Regions from separate parts of the Actinoplanes octamycinicus genome, predicted to be linked through region 1. Evidence: riboswitches for the same ligand, from Rfam matches in the RefSeq annotation. Region 1 holds a riboswitch; the other holds the start of a gene.
What was found. A riboswitch is a leader RNA that binds a small molecule or an ion and turns the genes downstream of it on or off. The one in region 1 is predicted to bind glycine.

Region 1 (7,633 bases):
TGGCGGCCAGGTCGGTCAGGTCGACGTTGCCGTTCTCGTCGCAGGCGACCACGACGACCCGCATCCCGGCCATGACGGCGCTGGCCGCGTTCGTGCCGTGCGCCGACGACGGGATCAGGCAGACGTCGCGGTGCACGTCCCCGCGCGCGCGGTGGTAGCTGCGGATCGCGAGCAGGCCGGCCAGCTCGCCCTGGGAGCCGGCGTTCGGCTGGACGCTGACCGCGTCGTACCCGGTGATCTCGGCGAGCCAGCCCTCCAGCTGGGCGACCAGGTGCTCGTACCCCTCGGTCTGCGACGCCGGGGCGAACGGGTGGATGTTCGCGAACTCCGGCCAGGTGACCGCCTCCATCTCGGTGGTGGCGTTCAGCTTCATCGTGCACGAGCCCAGCGGGATCATGCCGCGGTCCAGGGCGTAGTCCCGGTCGGAGAGCTTGCGCAGGTAGCGCAGCATGCTCGTCTCGGAGTGGTGGGTGTTGAACACCGGGTGGTGCAGGTAGTCGCTGGTCCGGGCGAGCGGCTTGGCGCCGCAGGTGGCCGGCTCGGCGACGGTGGCCCCGAACGCCGCCAGGACGGTCTCGACGTGCGCCGCCGTGGTGGTCTCGTCGGTGGAGATCGACACCCGGTCGGCGTCGACCAGGCGCAGGTCCACGCCGTTCGCCGCGGCGGCCGCCACGATCTGCTCGGCGCGGCCCGGCACGACGGCCGTGACGGTGTCGAAGAACGCCTGGTGGGCGACCTCGACGCCGGCCGCGGTGAGGCTGCCGGCCAGGGTCAACGCGTGGTCGTGCGTCCGCTTGGCGATGGCGCGCAGGCCGGCCGGGCCGTGGTAGACCGCGTACATGCTGGCCATCACGGCCAGCAGGACCTGCGCGGTGCAGATGTTGCTGGTCGCCTTCTCCCGGCGGATGTGCTGCTCGCGGGTCTGCAGCGCGAGCCGGTAGGCGGGCGCGCCGTCGGCGTCCTTGGACACCCCGACCAGGCGGCCGGGCAGGCTGCGCTCCAGACCGCTGCGCACCGCCAGGTAGCCGGCGTGCGGGCCACCGAAACCGAGAGGTACGCCGAAGCGCTGCGTCGTACCGGCCGCGATGTCCGCCCCGATCTCGCCCGGCGCCCGCAGCAGCGTCAGCGCCAGCAGGTCGGCGGCGACCGTGACCAGGGCACCCTTGGCGTGCGCGGCCTCGACCAGGGCGGCGTGGTCGCGGACCGCGCCGGACGCGCCCGGGTACTGCAGGTGCAGGCCGAAGAACTCCTCGGGCAGCTCCTCGTCGCGGTCCAGGTCGACCAGCTTGACCTCGATGCCCAGCGGTTCGGCCCGGGTGCGCAGCACGGCCAGAGTCTGCGGGAAGGTGTCGGCGTCCACCGCGTACACCGAACTCTTGACCTTGGACGCGCGGCGCGCGAGCGTCATGGCCTCCGCGACCGCGGTGGCCTCGTCGAGCATCGACGCGTTCGCCGTGGTGAGCCCGGTGAGGTCGGTCACCATGGTCTGGAAGTTCAGCAGGGCCTCCAGGCGGCCCTGGCTGATCTCCGGCTGGTACGGCGTGTAGGCCGTGTACCACGCCGGGTTCTCCAGCACGTTCCGCTTGATCACCGCGGGCGTGTGGGTGCCGTAGTAGCCGAGACCGATCATCGGGGTGACCAGGGTGTTGCGCGCCGCGATGGCGCGCAGCTCGGCGATCGTCTCCTCCTCGCCGATGCCGGCCGGCAGGTCGAGGGAGCCGTGGAACCGGATCGACTCCGGGATCGCGGCGTCCATCAGCTGATCGAGCGACTCGTACCCGACCGCCTTGAGCATCTCCGCCTGCTCATCGGCCTGCGGGCCGATGTGGCGGTGGGTGAATGACGAGGTCATGGGCGACTCCCAGGTTCGAGAAGGCTGACAACGCCCTCCCCCTCTGTCATACCCACATCGGGGCACTTCAGAGTCGCCTGCCCGCGCGGTCCGTTTGCCTGTAGAGATTCCGGGGAGGAGTTGCCCCTTCGGCGCCTGGATGTGCAGGTCTCTCCCGCGCGGCTGGCACCCAACCTACCAGTGCGACCGGTCATGATCGGAATGCCTAGGCTGGGCGTGTGACGTATTCCGCTGCTCATGATCGTTACGAGTCCATGACCTACCGCCGCGCCGGGCGCAGCGGGCTCCAGCTGCCCGCCATCTCGCTGGGCCTGTGGCACAACTTCGGCGACACCCGGCCCGCCGACCGCCAGCGCGACATCGTCCGCCGCGCCTTCGACCTCGGGGTCACCCACTTCGACCTGGCCAACAACTACGGGCCGCCGCCCGGCAGCGCGGAGACCAACTTCGGGCGGATCCTGGCCGGTGACCTGAAGCACCACCGCGACGAGCTGATCATCTCCAGCAAGGCCGGCTACACCATGTGGGACGGCCCCTACGGCGACTTCGGCTCGCGGAAATACCTGGTCAGCTCGCTGGACCAGTCGCTGAAGCGGCTCGGCGTCGACTACGTCGACATCTTCTACCACCACCGGCCCGACCCGGACACCCCGCTCGAGGAGACGATGGGCGCGCTGGACCACCTCGTGCGGTCCGGGAAAGCGCTCTACGTCGGCCTGAGCAACTACAAGTCGGAGCAGACCGCGCAGGCCGCCGCGATCCTGCGCGAGCTGGGCACGCCGCTGCTGATCCACCAGCCGTCGTACTCGATCCTGAACCGCTGGATCGAGCACGACAACCTGCTCGACACCCTGGAGGAGGCCGGCGCGGGCTGCATCGCGTTCAGCCCGCTGCAGCAGGGCCTGCTCACCGACCGGTACCTCAACGGCATCCCGGACGACTCGCGGATCCGGACCAGCGTCTTCCTCAACGAGGAGGCCCTGGACGCCAAGACGCTCGGCCGGCTGCACGCGCTCAACGACATCGCCAAGTCGCGCGGGCAGTCCCTGGCCCAGCTGGCCCTCGCCTGGGCGCTGCGCGACCCGCGGATGACCAGCCTGATCATCGGCGCGTCCAGCGTCCAGCAGCTGGAGAACAACATCGCCGCCCTGGACAACCTGTCGCTGACCCAGGACGAGCTGGACGCCATCGACGGCACCGTGCTCGACCTCTGAGCTAAATCCGGTGCGTGCCCGCGACCGGGATGACTACCGTTCGCGGGCATGAGCGGGCTGGTCGAGAAGCACACGATCCTGGGCGTGGTGGTCGGGTCCCGGGCCTACGGCCTGGACGGGCCGGACAGCGACCACGACCGGCGCGGCGTCTACGCCGCGCCGACCCGGGACTTCTGGCGGCTGGACAAGCCGCCGACGCACCTCGACGGGCCGGCCGAGGAGCAGTTCTCCTGGGAGGTCGAGCGGTTCTGCACGCTCGCCCTGCAGGCCAACCCGACGGTGCTCGAAGTGCTCTGGTCGCCGATCGTCGAGCGGATCACGCCGGACGGCGAGGAACTGCGCGGCGTCCGGACCGCGTTCCTGTCCCGGCGGGTCGCCGAGACCTACGGCAACTACGCGCGGGACCAGCTCGACCGGGTCGCGGCGCGCCGGGCGCGGACCGGGGAGACCAACCACAAGCAGGCGATGCACATGATCCGGCTGCTGATGGCCGGGGCGCACGTGCTGCGTACCGGGGAGGTGCTGGTCGACGTGCGGCACCTGCGGGACCGGCTGCTCGCGATCAAGCAGGGGCTGGTGCCGTGGGAGGACGTGACGGCCTGGGCCGCGACGCTGCTCGGGGAGCTGGACGAGGCCGCGGCGGCCACGACACTGCCGGAGCGTCCGGACCGGGGCCGGGTCGACGAGCTGCTGCGAGGGATCCGGGAACGCGGGCTCCTGGCGTACGGGAAGAGGGGTTGAGATGACCACCGAAGTGCCGGAGTGGGCGGCGGACGCGGCCCGGCAGCTGCCCTATCCCCTGATCTTCTGCACGGTGAGCGGGGCGCACCTGTACGGGTTCGCCTCGGTCGACTCCGACCTCGACCTGCGCGGCGCGCACGTGCTGCCGGCGGCCGAGGTGGTCGGGCTGCGCACCGGCCCGGACACGCTGCAGCGCGGCGGCGTCCGGGACGGTGTCGAGCTGGACGTGGTCTCGCACGACCTGCTGAAGTTCGCCAAGCTGCTGACGAGCCGCAACGGCTACGTCCTGGAGCAGCTGCTGTCGCCGCTGGTGGTGCTCACCTCGCCGCTGCACGCCGAGCTGGTCGCGCTGGCCCCCGGGCTGATCACCCGCAACCACGCCTATCACTACCTGGGCTTCTCGCACAGCCAGGAGAAGCTCTACGCCAAGAACGGCGAGCTCAAGCCGGCCCTCTACACGCTGCGGGTGCTGCTCACCGGCATCCACCTGATGCGCACCGGGCGGCTGGAGACCGACCTGCGGATCCTGGGCGCCGGCATCGACTACGTGCCGGACCTGATCACCGCGAAGCGGGAGGCCGAGCACGGCCCGTTCCCGCCGGGCGCGGCGGACCGGCTGACCGCCGACATCCCGCGGCTGCGCGCCGAGCTGGAGGCCGCCCGGGACAGCTCGCCGCTGCCCGGCAAGCCGTCCTGGGAGGCCGTCGACGCCTTGCACGACCTGGTCGTCCGCACCCGCCTGGCGACTCAGGAGAAGTCGGCGTAGGCGAGGTGCGCCCGGCAGCGCCGGCACCGGAACAGGAACGCCGAGATGGCGCCGTCGGGGACGAGATAGGCGAGAAGGGTCTCGTCCCCGAGATGCTCGACCAGCGACTCCCGGGCGTCCGGCAGCGCCTCGATCTCCCGGGCGCCCACCTCGCCCAGAAACGCGGCGCCGTCCCCGCAGTGCGCCAACCAGGTCTCCTGCTGCCAGCCGGAGAAGCCCGGCGTGCGCCGGATGACCGCGTCCGGCAGGTCCCCCACCGCGTCGGTGAACTGCGCGTCGAACTTCGCCGCCGCACTGCCGTCGGCTATGCACCATGGGCACAGCCGGCGGCGTAGATCGGCGACGGCGTAGACCGGCCCGACGTAGGTCATCGGGCGCTCCCGCCCACAGCAGGCGCAGAGAACCGGCTCGGGCCGGATGGCGCCGGTCGCGATCGGATCCGGGTGGTACGGGAAGTCGGGCAGCTCCACCGCGCGATCCTGGCACAGCCCCTCACACGCGAGTGAACTCCATGACCCAATTGGACTCCCAGGTCTGACCGCCGTCGGCGGAGAACTCCTGCTCCCAGCGGGCCGACGTCGGGGTGATGTCCGACCAGATGAAGTGCGCCTTGATCGGCTTGCCCTCGTGGGTGTCGTCGCCGTAGAAGTCGCCGCGGCCGCCGGCGAACCGTCCGGTCACCGGCGGGTACTGGCGGCCGGTGCGGCTGCTGGACCAGTACAGCGACCACTCCTCGCGCTCGACGTCGAACAGCCGCAGGGTGAACCCGCTGCTGCCCAGCGTCGGGAAGACGATCTCGTCGATGTTGCCGCCGCCGCCGAAGATCTGCTGGCCGGTCGACGTGCCGGGGAAGGTGACCCAGTCGTCGCTGCCGCTGAAGAGGGTGGTGAGCCGCCGGTTGAGCACGGTCCAGGAGCCGATCAGGAAGTCGAAGTCGTTCATGGCGATGATCATGGGACGTTACCCCTGACAGCTTCTGTCAGGGGCCTGGGAGAATCCGCGGATGCGTGCCAGCCGACTGCTCTCCCTGCTGCTCCTGCTGCAGAACCGGGGACGGATGAGCGCCACCCAGCTCGCCGCCGAGCTGGACGTGACCGCGCGGACCATCTACCGCGATGTCGAGGCGCTGGTCGCCGCCGGGGTGCCGGTCTACGCCGAGCACGGCCCGACCGGCGGCTACCAGCTGATGGACGGCTACCGCACCCGGCTGACCGGGCTGACCGCGGAGGAGGCCGAGTCGCTGTTCCTCACCGGGATGCCGCAGCCGGCCGCCGAGCTGGGGCTCGGGGCGCAGGTGGCCGCGGCGGAGCTGAAGCTGATGGCGGCGCTGCCGACGCCGTACCGGGACGCGTCGATCCGGATCCGGCAGCGGTTCCACCTGGACGCCCCCGGGTGGTACCGGGAACCGGGCCGGGTGCCGCACCTGCTCGCCGTCGCTGAGGCGCTCTGGCAGGACCAGGCGATCGAGGTGCGGTACCGGCGGTGGTCGCCCGAGCCGGGCGAGGTGACCCGCCGGCTCCAGCCGCTCGGCCTCGTCCTCAAGGCCGGAGTCTGGTATCTGATCGCGGTCGGCGACGAACGGCCCCGCACCTACCGCGTCTCGGCGATCACCGGCCTGCGGCTGCTGCCGGACCGGTTCACCCGGCCGGACGGCTTCGACCTCGCCGAGTTCTGGCAGCACCACGTGGCACGCTTCGAGCAGTCCGACACCGACCAGGTCGCCGTCGTCACTCTCAGCCCGCGGGGCGTCGCCGACCTGCCCGACCTGCTCGGGCCCCGGGCCGCCCGGACGGCGCGGGGCACCCTGGCCGATCCCGGGCCGGACGGCTGGCGGCAGGCGACGATCCCGCTGGAGAGCGTCCCGCACGCGGCCGCGAGCCTGCTTCGGCTCGGCGCCGACGTGCGGGTCCTCGAACCGCCCGCGCTGGTCGCCCACATGGCCGCGACGATCCGGGCGATGGCCCGGCTCTATCCCCGGTCAGGGTCGGCGGCCGATCCAGACGTCGCGGGTGGCCCGGACCACCAGGTCGTCCCGGCCGGGTAGGTCCGCCACGATCGCGCCGAGGGCGGCCACGTCCGCCGCGCTCAAGCGGTCCGCGAGGCGCTCGCGGGTGCGGTCCAGAACGACCTGCGCATACCGCCTCGCCGTCGCGGACAGCGGGGCCGGCAGCTCGATGACGAAACTGCGCTCACCGACCAGGTCGAAGCCCGCCCCCTTGAGCTGGGCGCCCCAGTCCAGGCCCATGTGCATGCCGGCCTCCAGCCGCAACCGGCCCAGCTCGGCCTGGCAGCGCTCCTCCAGCGCCGCCCCGGCCGGGTCGGTCAGGAAACGCGGGAACCCCTCCAACTCGGCGATCATGAAGACACCGCCGGGCCGGAGGACCTCGCGGACCTGCCCGAGCGTGCGTGCCGGATCGGCCAGGTGGTGCAGGGACGCCGACGCCCACACCAGGTCGGCCGGGCCCAGCTCCGGCCAGTCACCGTCGAGGTCGGCCCGCACCGTGCGGATCCGGTCGCCGAAACCCGCCTCGCCGGCCCGCTCGCGCAGCCGGGCCTGCATCTGCTCGTCGACGTCGACAGCGGTGAGCGTGGCGCCCGGCAGCTGCCGGGCAAGGGCGATCGTCCCGGTGCCGGTGCCCGCGCCGAGGTCGACGATCCGGGCATCGGCCGGGACGAGCTGGCCGGCCCAGCCGATCACCTCGCGGTAGTAGTCGGCCAGCACCTCGGCGTCGAGATCGAGCATCTCCGCCATCTGCCCATGGCCGTGATCGCCGTGTCCGTGTCCGTGCTCGCCGTGACCGTGCTGTCCGTGACCGTGCTGTCCGTGACCGTGCTGTCCGTGACCGTGCTGGCCGTGACCGTGCTGGCCGTGACCGTGTTCGTGTGCCATGCCCACGACGGTAGCGTCGCCTTGCGCCACCGGCATAGCATCTTGCGTATGACGCAAGACGGAGAATTGGACGCCCTCGTCCGCCAGCGCATCCGCAGCCTCCGGGTCGCCCGCGGCTGGTCCCTCGACGAGCTGGCCTCCCGCGCCTACCTCACCCCGTCCACGCTGAG
Region 2 (7,633 bases), 170 kb from region 1:
AGCAGCGCGAACCCGGCGACCAGCACGACCGCGCCGGCGATGATGTACGGCTTGATCCGGCCGGTCCTGGTGATCATGCGGCCGCTGATCACCGAGGTGAGCAGCACGCCGGCCATCATCGGGATGGTGAGCAGGCCGGCCTCGGTCGGGCTGTAGCCGCGGCCGATCTGGAAGTACTGCCCGAGGAAGACCGCGCCGCCGAACATCGCCATGCCGACCGCGAGGCTGGCCAGGATGGCGAGGGCGGTGTTGCGCTCCCGGACGATCGGCAGCGGGACGATCGGCTCGGCCGCCTTCGCCTCGACCAGCACGGCGAGGCCGAGCAGCAGGATCGTGCCGCCGACCATGGCGTACGTCTGCCAGGAGAGCCAGGCGAACGTGTCGTCGACGAACGAGATCCAGATCAGCAGCAGGCTGACCCCGGCCGCGATCAGCGTCGCACCCAGGTAGTCGATCTTCACGTTGGCCCGGCGGGCGGTCGGCAGCTTGAGCGTGACCTGCAGCAGGACTAGGGCGATCACGGCGACCGGGACGCCGACGAAGAAGCACCAGCGCCAGCCGAGCCACGAGGTGTCCACGATCAGGCCGCCGAGCAGCGGGCCGCCGACGGTGGCCAGGGCCATCACGCCGCCGAGGTAGCCGTTGTAGCGGCCACGCTCGCGGGGCGGGATCATCGCCGCGATGGCCACCTGGACCAGCGCCTGCAGGCCGCCGACGCCGATGCCCTGGAAGGCCCGGGCGGCGATCAGCTCACCGGCGTTCTGCGCGGCGCCGGCCACCATCGAGCCGATCACGAAGATCACGATGGAGATCTGGATCAGCAGCTTCTTGTTGAACAGGTCGGCGAGCTTGCCCCAGATCGGGGTGGTGGCCGTCGCGGTCAGCAGGGTGGCGGTGACCACCCAGGTGTACTGGGTCTGCGACCCGTCCAGCGCGCCGATGATCTTCGGCAGGGCGGTGGAGACCACCGTGCTGCTGAGCATCGCGACGAAGAGCACCAGCAGCAGGCCGGAGAGTGCCTCCAGGGTCTGCCGATGGGACTTCGCCTCGCTGTCCGCGGCAGCCGCCGGTGTGCTCGGTGCGCTCATGCCGCCCCCTCCGCTTCGCTCCGGCGTCGCCATGAGTTCTGTACTGAGCTGACCGATGCGCTCGCGAGTTCGCTCACTGGCGCGACCTCCGTGGTTTCGTGGGTTCCGAGGGTGGTGGCGAGAGCGGCGATGAACCGGCCGAGCCCCTGGTCGAGGGTGCTGATCTCGTCGGGGCTCCAGCCGTCCATCGCCTGGGCCAGCAACTGGCCGTACCACTGAAACGCCTCGTCGAGCGCGGCCCGCCCGGCCGCCGTGACCACCAGGAACGTCGCGCGCCCGTCGTGCGGGTCGGCCTCCCGGGCCAGCAGGCCCTGGGTGACCAGGGCGGCGACCGCCCGGCTGACGGTGGACGGGTCGAGGCCGGCCTGGGCTGCCAGGTCGCGCGACCGGCAGCCGGTGGGCAGCCGGTCGATCTCGGCGAGCAGTCCGAGCAGGCCGATGGGTATGGCCGGCTGGGCCGCTGACCGGTGCTGCTTGATCAGGCGGATGACCTTCAGCAGATCGTGCAGGCGCAGGCCGATCTCGGGCGGGGCGCCGTACATGGCAGAGACCTCTCGGGGCGGTTCAGTGCTTGCTACAGCCAAGTATCGACAAAGCTTGCCCATTCGGCAAGTTTGCGCAGAGGGAATCTTTAAAGCGGAGGCGGGCGCGGATCCGGGAGGCGCGTAGGAAAGGATCGGAAAGGTTCCACTCCGGCGGCATGATGAGGTCACGTAATGGACGACGAGAGTCCTGGGTCACAGCTGTTGCCGGTGCTGGCCCAGCTGGTCCGGTTCCTGCGTCAGCTGGAGGGGCCGGACAACCCCAGCTCGATCGCGCTCTCGGTGCTGCGCCGGCTCGCCGACGCCGGGCCGGGGCGGGTCACCGACCTGGCCCGGCTGACCCGGGCCTCGCAGCCGGGGATGACCCAGCTGGTCGGCCGGATGGAGAAGTCCGGGCTGGTCCAGCGGGTGCCGGACCCGAACGACGGGCGCGGCGTGCTGGTCGAGGTGACCTCGGCGGGGCGGGAGCTGCTGGCCCGGACCTACGCGAACTACGCGGCGACCCTGGACCGGCTCTTCGACCGGCTGGACCCGGGCGACAGCGAGACGATCCTGCGGGCGCTGCCGGCCCTGGGCCGGTTGGCCGCGGCGGGGGAGAAGGGCGACACGACAGTGGATCTTGATGGTGCCGGCGGGGCCTGATAGCTTCCGAAGCACAAAAGAAGACTTCGCCGCGACACCGCTGCGGGAGAGCACCCACCTGCCGTCACCGGCGGGCGGGTCGCCGAAGGAGCAAATCTCCCTCAAGAATCTCTCAGGCCCACGTACCGCAACGGTCAGGCGACTCTGGAAAGTCAGCTCCCGTGAGCTGCGCCCAAGGTGCAAGCCGCCCCGGCGGTGAACCTCTCAGGCCCCATGACAGAGCGAGGGAGGCCGACTGCCGAGGAGCCTCCCTGTTGCGACGCACCGCGCTTCACCACGTTCATCAGCGCCTCGGCGCCTCGTTCACCGGGTTCGCCGGATGGGAGATGCCACTCCGGTACGGCAGTGACGTCGCCGAGCACCACAGCGTACGGAAATCGGCTGGTCTCTTCGATCTGGGCCACATGGGACAGCTCGAGGTGAGCGGGCCGGAAGCGGCTGCCTTCCTGGATTACGCGCTGGTCGGGCGGCTGTCCGCGGTCGCGGTGGGGCGGGCCAAGTACACGATGCTCTGCCACACCAACGGCGGCGTGCTCGACGACCTGGTCGTCTACCGGCTGGCCGAGCGGCGCTTCCTGGTGGTGGCGAACGCCGCCAACGCGCCGATCGTGCTCGCCATGCTCGGCGAGTACTCCGGCGGCTTCGCGGTGACCATCACCGAGACCGACCGGGCGCTGATCGCGGTGCAGGGGCCTGCGGCGGTCACGATCGTCGGCGAGCACCCGGACCTGAAGTACTACGGGATCAAGCCGGAGCGACTGGCCGGCCGGGACGTGCTGCTGGCCCGGACCGGGTACACCGGCGAGGACGGCTTCGAGATCTACTGCGACAACGCGGACGCCGAGGCGATCTGGGAGTGGGCCGCGGCCGCCGGGGCCCAGCCCGCCGGGCTGGCCTGCCGGGACACGCTGCGGCTGGAGGCCGGCATGCCGCTTTACGGGCACGAGCTGACGGTACGCACCACGCCCTTCCACGCCGGGCTGGGCCGGGTGGTCGCGCTGGACAAGTCGGACTTCGTGGGTGCCGCGGCGTTGCGCACGGTCGCACCCGAAACCGAGCTGGTCGGGCTGGTCACCAAGGGCCGCCGCTCGCCGCGGGCCGGGCACGCCGTGCTGGACGCGACCACCGGGGCCCAGGTGGGCGAGGTGACCAGCGGCGTGCCGTCGCCGACGCTCGGCCACCCGATCGCGCTGGCCTACGTCGCGAAGGACGCCGACCGGGCCGCCCTGGTCGTCGACGTGCGCGGCACGCACGAGCCGGCCGAGGTCGTCAAGCTGCCCTTCTACAAGCGATAGCGAGGCCGGACCATGCGTTTCACCAAGGACCACGAATGGCTGACCGAGGACGAGGTCGCCACGGTCGGGATCACCTCGTTCGCCGCGGACGCGCTCGGCGACGTCGTCTTCGTCGAGCTGCCCGAGGTCGGCACGGTGGTCAGCGCCGGCGACCCGGCCGGCGAGATCGAGTCGACCAAGTCGGTGAGCGAGGTGTACGCGCCCGCCGACGGCGAGATCGTCGAGGTCAACCAGGCGGTCGTGGACGACCCGGCGCTGATCAACTCCGATCCGTACGGCAAGGGGTGGCTCTATCGCCTGCGGGTCAGCGGGACGCCGGTGACGCTCTCCGACGCCGAGTACGAGGCGCTGGTGGCCGGGGAGGCGTCGTGATGCCTCAGTTCGCCGGGTTGCGCGCCGATGGGCGGGGTCATGGCCGTCTCCGTCTTTGACCTGTTCTCGATCGGGATCGGGCCGTCCAGCTCGCACACGGTCGGCCCGATGCGGGCCGCCCGGATGTTCACCGAGCACCTCGACGCCCGGGTGGCGGGGGTGCGGGCCGAGCTGTTCGGGTCGCTGGGCGCCACCGGGCACGGGCACGGGACGCCGCGGGCGGTGCTGCTCGGGCTGATGGGGCATGACCCGGAGACGGTGGACACCGCTCTGGAGCCGCCGTCGGACGGCCGGATCGGGTCGCTCGAGGTCGACCTGGTGCTGCACCGGCGGCGGGCGCTGCCGGAGCACCCCAACGGGATGATCTTCACGGCGCTCGACGCCGGCGGCACCGAGCTGTTCAGCAAGAAGTACTTTTCGGTCGGCGGCGGATTCGTCGTGTCCTCGATGATGAACCCGGTCAAGACCGAGGTGCGGTATCCGTTCGCCTCCGGAGCGGAGCTGCTCGACCTGACCCGCACCACCGGACTCTCGATCTCGCGGATCATGCTGGCCAACGAGGGCGCCTGGCGCTCCCCCGACGAGGTGCACGACGGGCTGCTCGGCATCTGGAAGGTGATGCACGAGTGCGTCACCGCGGGCCTGGACGCCGAGGGGGTGCTGCCCGGCGGCCTCAAGGTGCGGCGCCGGGCCGCGGCGACCGCGCGCCAGCTGCGCGCCGCCGGGAACCCCGAGGTGCACGCGATGGAGTGGCTCACCGCGTACGCGATGGCGGTCAACGAGGAGAACGCGGCCGGCGGGCGCGTGGTGACCGCGCCCACCAACGGCGCCGCGGGGATCATCCCGGCGGTGCTCAGCTACTACCTGGCCTTCGTGCCCGGCGCCTCGCCGGAGGGCGTGGTCCGGTTCCTGCTCACGGCCGGCGCGATCGGGCTGCTGTTCAAGGAGAACGGGTCGATCTCCGGTGCCGAGGTCGGTTGTCAGGGCGAGGTCGGCTCGGCGTGCGCGATGGCGGCGGCCGGCCTGGCCGAGGTGCTCGGCGGGACGCCGGAGCAGGTGGAGAACGCCGCCGAGATCGGCATGGAGCACAACCTCGGGCTGACCTGCGATCCGGTCGGCGGGCTGGTGCAGATCCCGTGCATCGAGCGGAACGGGATGGCGGCGGTCAAGGCGGTCACCGCGGCCCGGATGGCGCTGCGCGGCGACGGGAAGCACCACGTCTCGCTGGACAAGGTGATCAAGACGATGAAGGAGACCGGCGCCGACATGAAGATCAAGTACAAGGAGACGTCGCGCGGGGGCCTCGCGGTCAACGTCATCGAGTGCTGACGCGCTGCCTCCTCGCCCAGACCACGAAGACGGCGCAGGCGACCAGCAGGCCGGCGGCGATGATGCCCCACGCCCACCGGGCGAACGACTCGTCGGCGGCGAAGGCGCGGACGCCGGCCAGGACGGCGAGCGCCAGCGGGCCCAGGCCGAACCACTCGGAGTGCTCGGAGAAGGTCAGGTTCTTCAGCTCCTGGCGCATGCGTCCACTGTAGGCGACCCGGCCGACCCCGGTCCGGCAGCGTGCCGGACCGGGGCATGGTGCGGTCAGGCCCGGGTGCAGGCGGTGCCGTTGAGGGTGAACGCGGACGGGGCGGCGAACGAGCCGCTGTAGGTGCCCTGGAAGCCGAACGACGTGCTGCCGCCGGCCGGGAGGCTGCCGTTGTGGCTGACGTTGCGGGCGGTGATCGCGCCGGAGGTGCCGCTCAGCGTGGCGTTCCAGGAGCCGGTGATCGACTGGCCGCCGGGCAGCGTGAAGCCCAGGGTCCAGCCGTTGATCGCGCTGCCGCCGGTGTTGGCCACCTTGACGTCGGCGGTGAAGCCGGTGTTCCAGACGTTGGTGGCGTAGGTGACCCGGCACGCGGTGCCGGTGCCGGGCGTCGGGGACGACGGGTTGGACGGGTTGGACGGGGTGCCGCCGCCGTTGACCGACGCGGAGAAGCTGGTGACGGCCAGGCCGGTGCCGCCGATCCACGGCTCGAACCCGGCCTGGATGCTGGTCAGGTACCACGAGTTGGTGACCGAGCTGCGCGTCTTGGTGTCGTTGATGAAGTCCAGGACGCTGAAGCTCCAGCTGGTGATCGGGGACGGCGCGACGTACGAGACGACGGCGTTGGAGCCGTTGCTGCCGGTCCACACTTCCCAGGTGCGGCCGCCGATGGTGGCGGTGGCGGTCCGCGAGCCGATCGGCTGGATCGAGCCCTGCCGGTTGAACCAGATCATGATCTCCTGGGCGTTCACCCCGTCCTTCTTCGGCGACGGGTCGAGCCAGATGTCGTAGGCCGCGTCGTAGGTGGCGCCGGAGACGTAGTTGTAGCTGATGCTGCTGGTCGCGCTGCTGATCTGGCTGACCTGGATCGGCAGGTTGGTGCCCGGCGAGCAGTTGGTGTAGTGGCAGCCGTAGTAGACCGCAGGGTAGGACACCGGGGCGCCGCTGGTGCTGCCGACGCCCTGCTGGCTGGTGATGGCGAAGCCGGTGCTGGTGACGTTGATGCACTGCTGGGCGCTGGTGCCCCAGCGGTTGTTCATCACCACGTAGCGGCCGCCGATGGTGGTCGAGCCGTACTGCTCGCAGATCTGGGTGTCGGCCTGGGCCGGACCGGCGGCGATGACTCCGACGGTCGCGGCGGTGGCCAGCAGGGCGGCCGCGATCAGGCCGCGCAGGGAACGGGACATGGGGGAACTCCTTCGTGAGCGAGCGAAGGTGGGAGCGCTCCCGGCGGACGTTACAACACATTGACAGACTTCGAAAGTTGAGGTTTCCGGTCCGCGGCGCTCCGGGCGCCGCGGACCGGGTCGGATCCGGTCCTCATGGTGGTGAGCTGCGGCTCGGCGGGTGCGGCGGCGGCCAGGTGCGCGGCGAGACTTTCGCCCTCCACGTCCACGTCGGGCAGCCGCCAGGGCGCGCGGGACCGCGCGCCCCGCCGGTGGTGATGGCACGGGGGCGGGCCCGGCGACGCGCCGCGTGCCGTTCAGTCCAGGTCGGTGTAGAAGAACCCGGCGGCAACCGTGAACCGGCTGGCCACGCCGGCACTCGAGGTGAACGACACCCAGGTCGCGCCGGCCTGGGCCGCGGCCGGGACCACGCATTCGTACGAGGTCGCGGTGCCCTTGCCCTGCGCCGTGCAGGTGGCCGCCTTGTCGCCGAACTTGAAGTTCTTCGCCGCCGCGACGTCGCCGCCGGCCACCTTCACGATGACCTTCGCGCCGCCGGCCAGCCGGTCGCTGCTCGCCGAGAGGCTCTGCACCACCGGCACGTAGCCGACCGCCGCCGCGGCGCCGGGCACCTCGTCGTGCAGCAGGGTCACGCTGCCGGTCGCGGCGTTCGACGGCGGCATCGTCACCCGCACGTGGCTGGCGTCCACCCAGGTCGTGGCGAGCTTGGCGGTCCCGGCCCGGACGGTGATCCGCTCCGCGGTGAAGTCCTTCAGGGTGGCCCCGGCCGTGCCGCCGGTGACCTTGAGGGTGACCGTGCCGCCGGTGGCCTTGGCGACCGTGCCGGCCGGGACCTCCAGGCCGAGCGGCACCCGGTAGGTGACCGCCGTCCGGCCGGCGCCCCCGGCGGTCTTCACGGTGACCGTGGCCGGCCCGTTCTTGCCGGCCGGGGCGACCGCGACGATCTGGGTGGCCGAGACGACCTTGAAGCTGG

Region 2: linked by a shared signal. The riboswitch ahead of gcvT (glycine cleavage system aminomethyltransferase GcvT) and the one ahead of gcvP (aminomethyl-transferring glycine dehydrogenase) in region 1 are both predicted to bind glycine.

The regions. Positions count from the first base shown of each region.
Region 1 is NZ_JACHNB010000001.1:7,709,189-7,716,821, forward strand. It holds gene gcvP (aminomethyl-transferring glycine dehydrogenase) at 1-1,852, opposite strand, end outside; glycine riboswitch at 1,929-2,019, opposite strand; gene mgrA (L-glyceraldehyde 3-phosphate reductase) at 2,071-3,066, shown strand; gene BJY16_RS34830 (nucleotidyltransferase domain-containing protein) at 3,115-3,807, shown strand; gene BJY16_RS34835 (nucleotidyltransferase domain-containing protein) at 3,809-4,573, shown strand; gene BJY16_RS34840 (CbrC family protein) at 4,555-5,043, opposite strand; gene BJY16_RS34845 (hypothetical protein) at 5,066-5,515, opposite strand; gene BJY16_RS34850 (helix-turn-helix transcriptional regulator) at 5,577-6,617, shown strand; gene BJY16_RS34855 (class I SAM-dependent methyltransferase) at 6,552-7,316, opposite strand; gene BJY16_RS34860 (helix-turn-helix domain-containing protein) at 7,512-7,633, shown strand, end outside.
Region 2 is NZ_JACHNB010000001.1:7,878,957-7,886,589, reverse strand. It holds gene BJY16_RS35640 (MDR family MFS transporter) at 1-1,088, opposite strand, end outside; gene BJY16_RS35635 (MarR family winged helix-turn-helix transcriptional regulator) at 1,085-1,630, opposite strand; gene BJY16_RS35630 (MarR family winged helix-turn-helix transcriptional regulator) at 1,805-2,272, shown strand; glycine riboswitch at 2,306-2,410, shown strand; glycine riboswitch at 2,415-2,494, shown strand; gene gcvT (glycine cleavage system aminomethyltransferase GcvT) at 2,527-3,567, shown strand; gene gcvH (glycine cleavage system protein GcvH) at 3,580-3,939, shown strand; gene BJY16_RS35615 (L-serine ammonia-lyase) at 3,979-5,268, shown strand; gene BJY16_RS35610 (hypothetical protein) at 5,255-5,467, opposite strand; gene BJY16_RS35605 (glycoside hydrolase family 12 protein) at 5,533-6,660, opposite strand; gene BJY16_RS35600 (IPT/TIG domain-containing protein) at 6,957-7,633, opposite strand, start outside.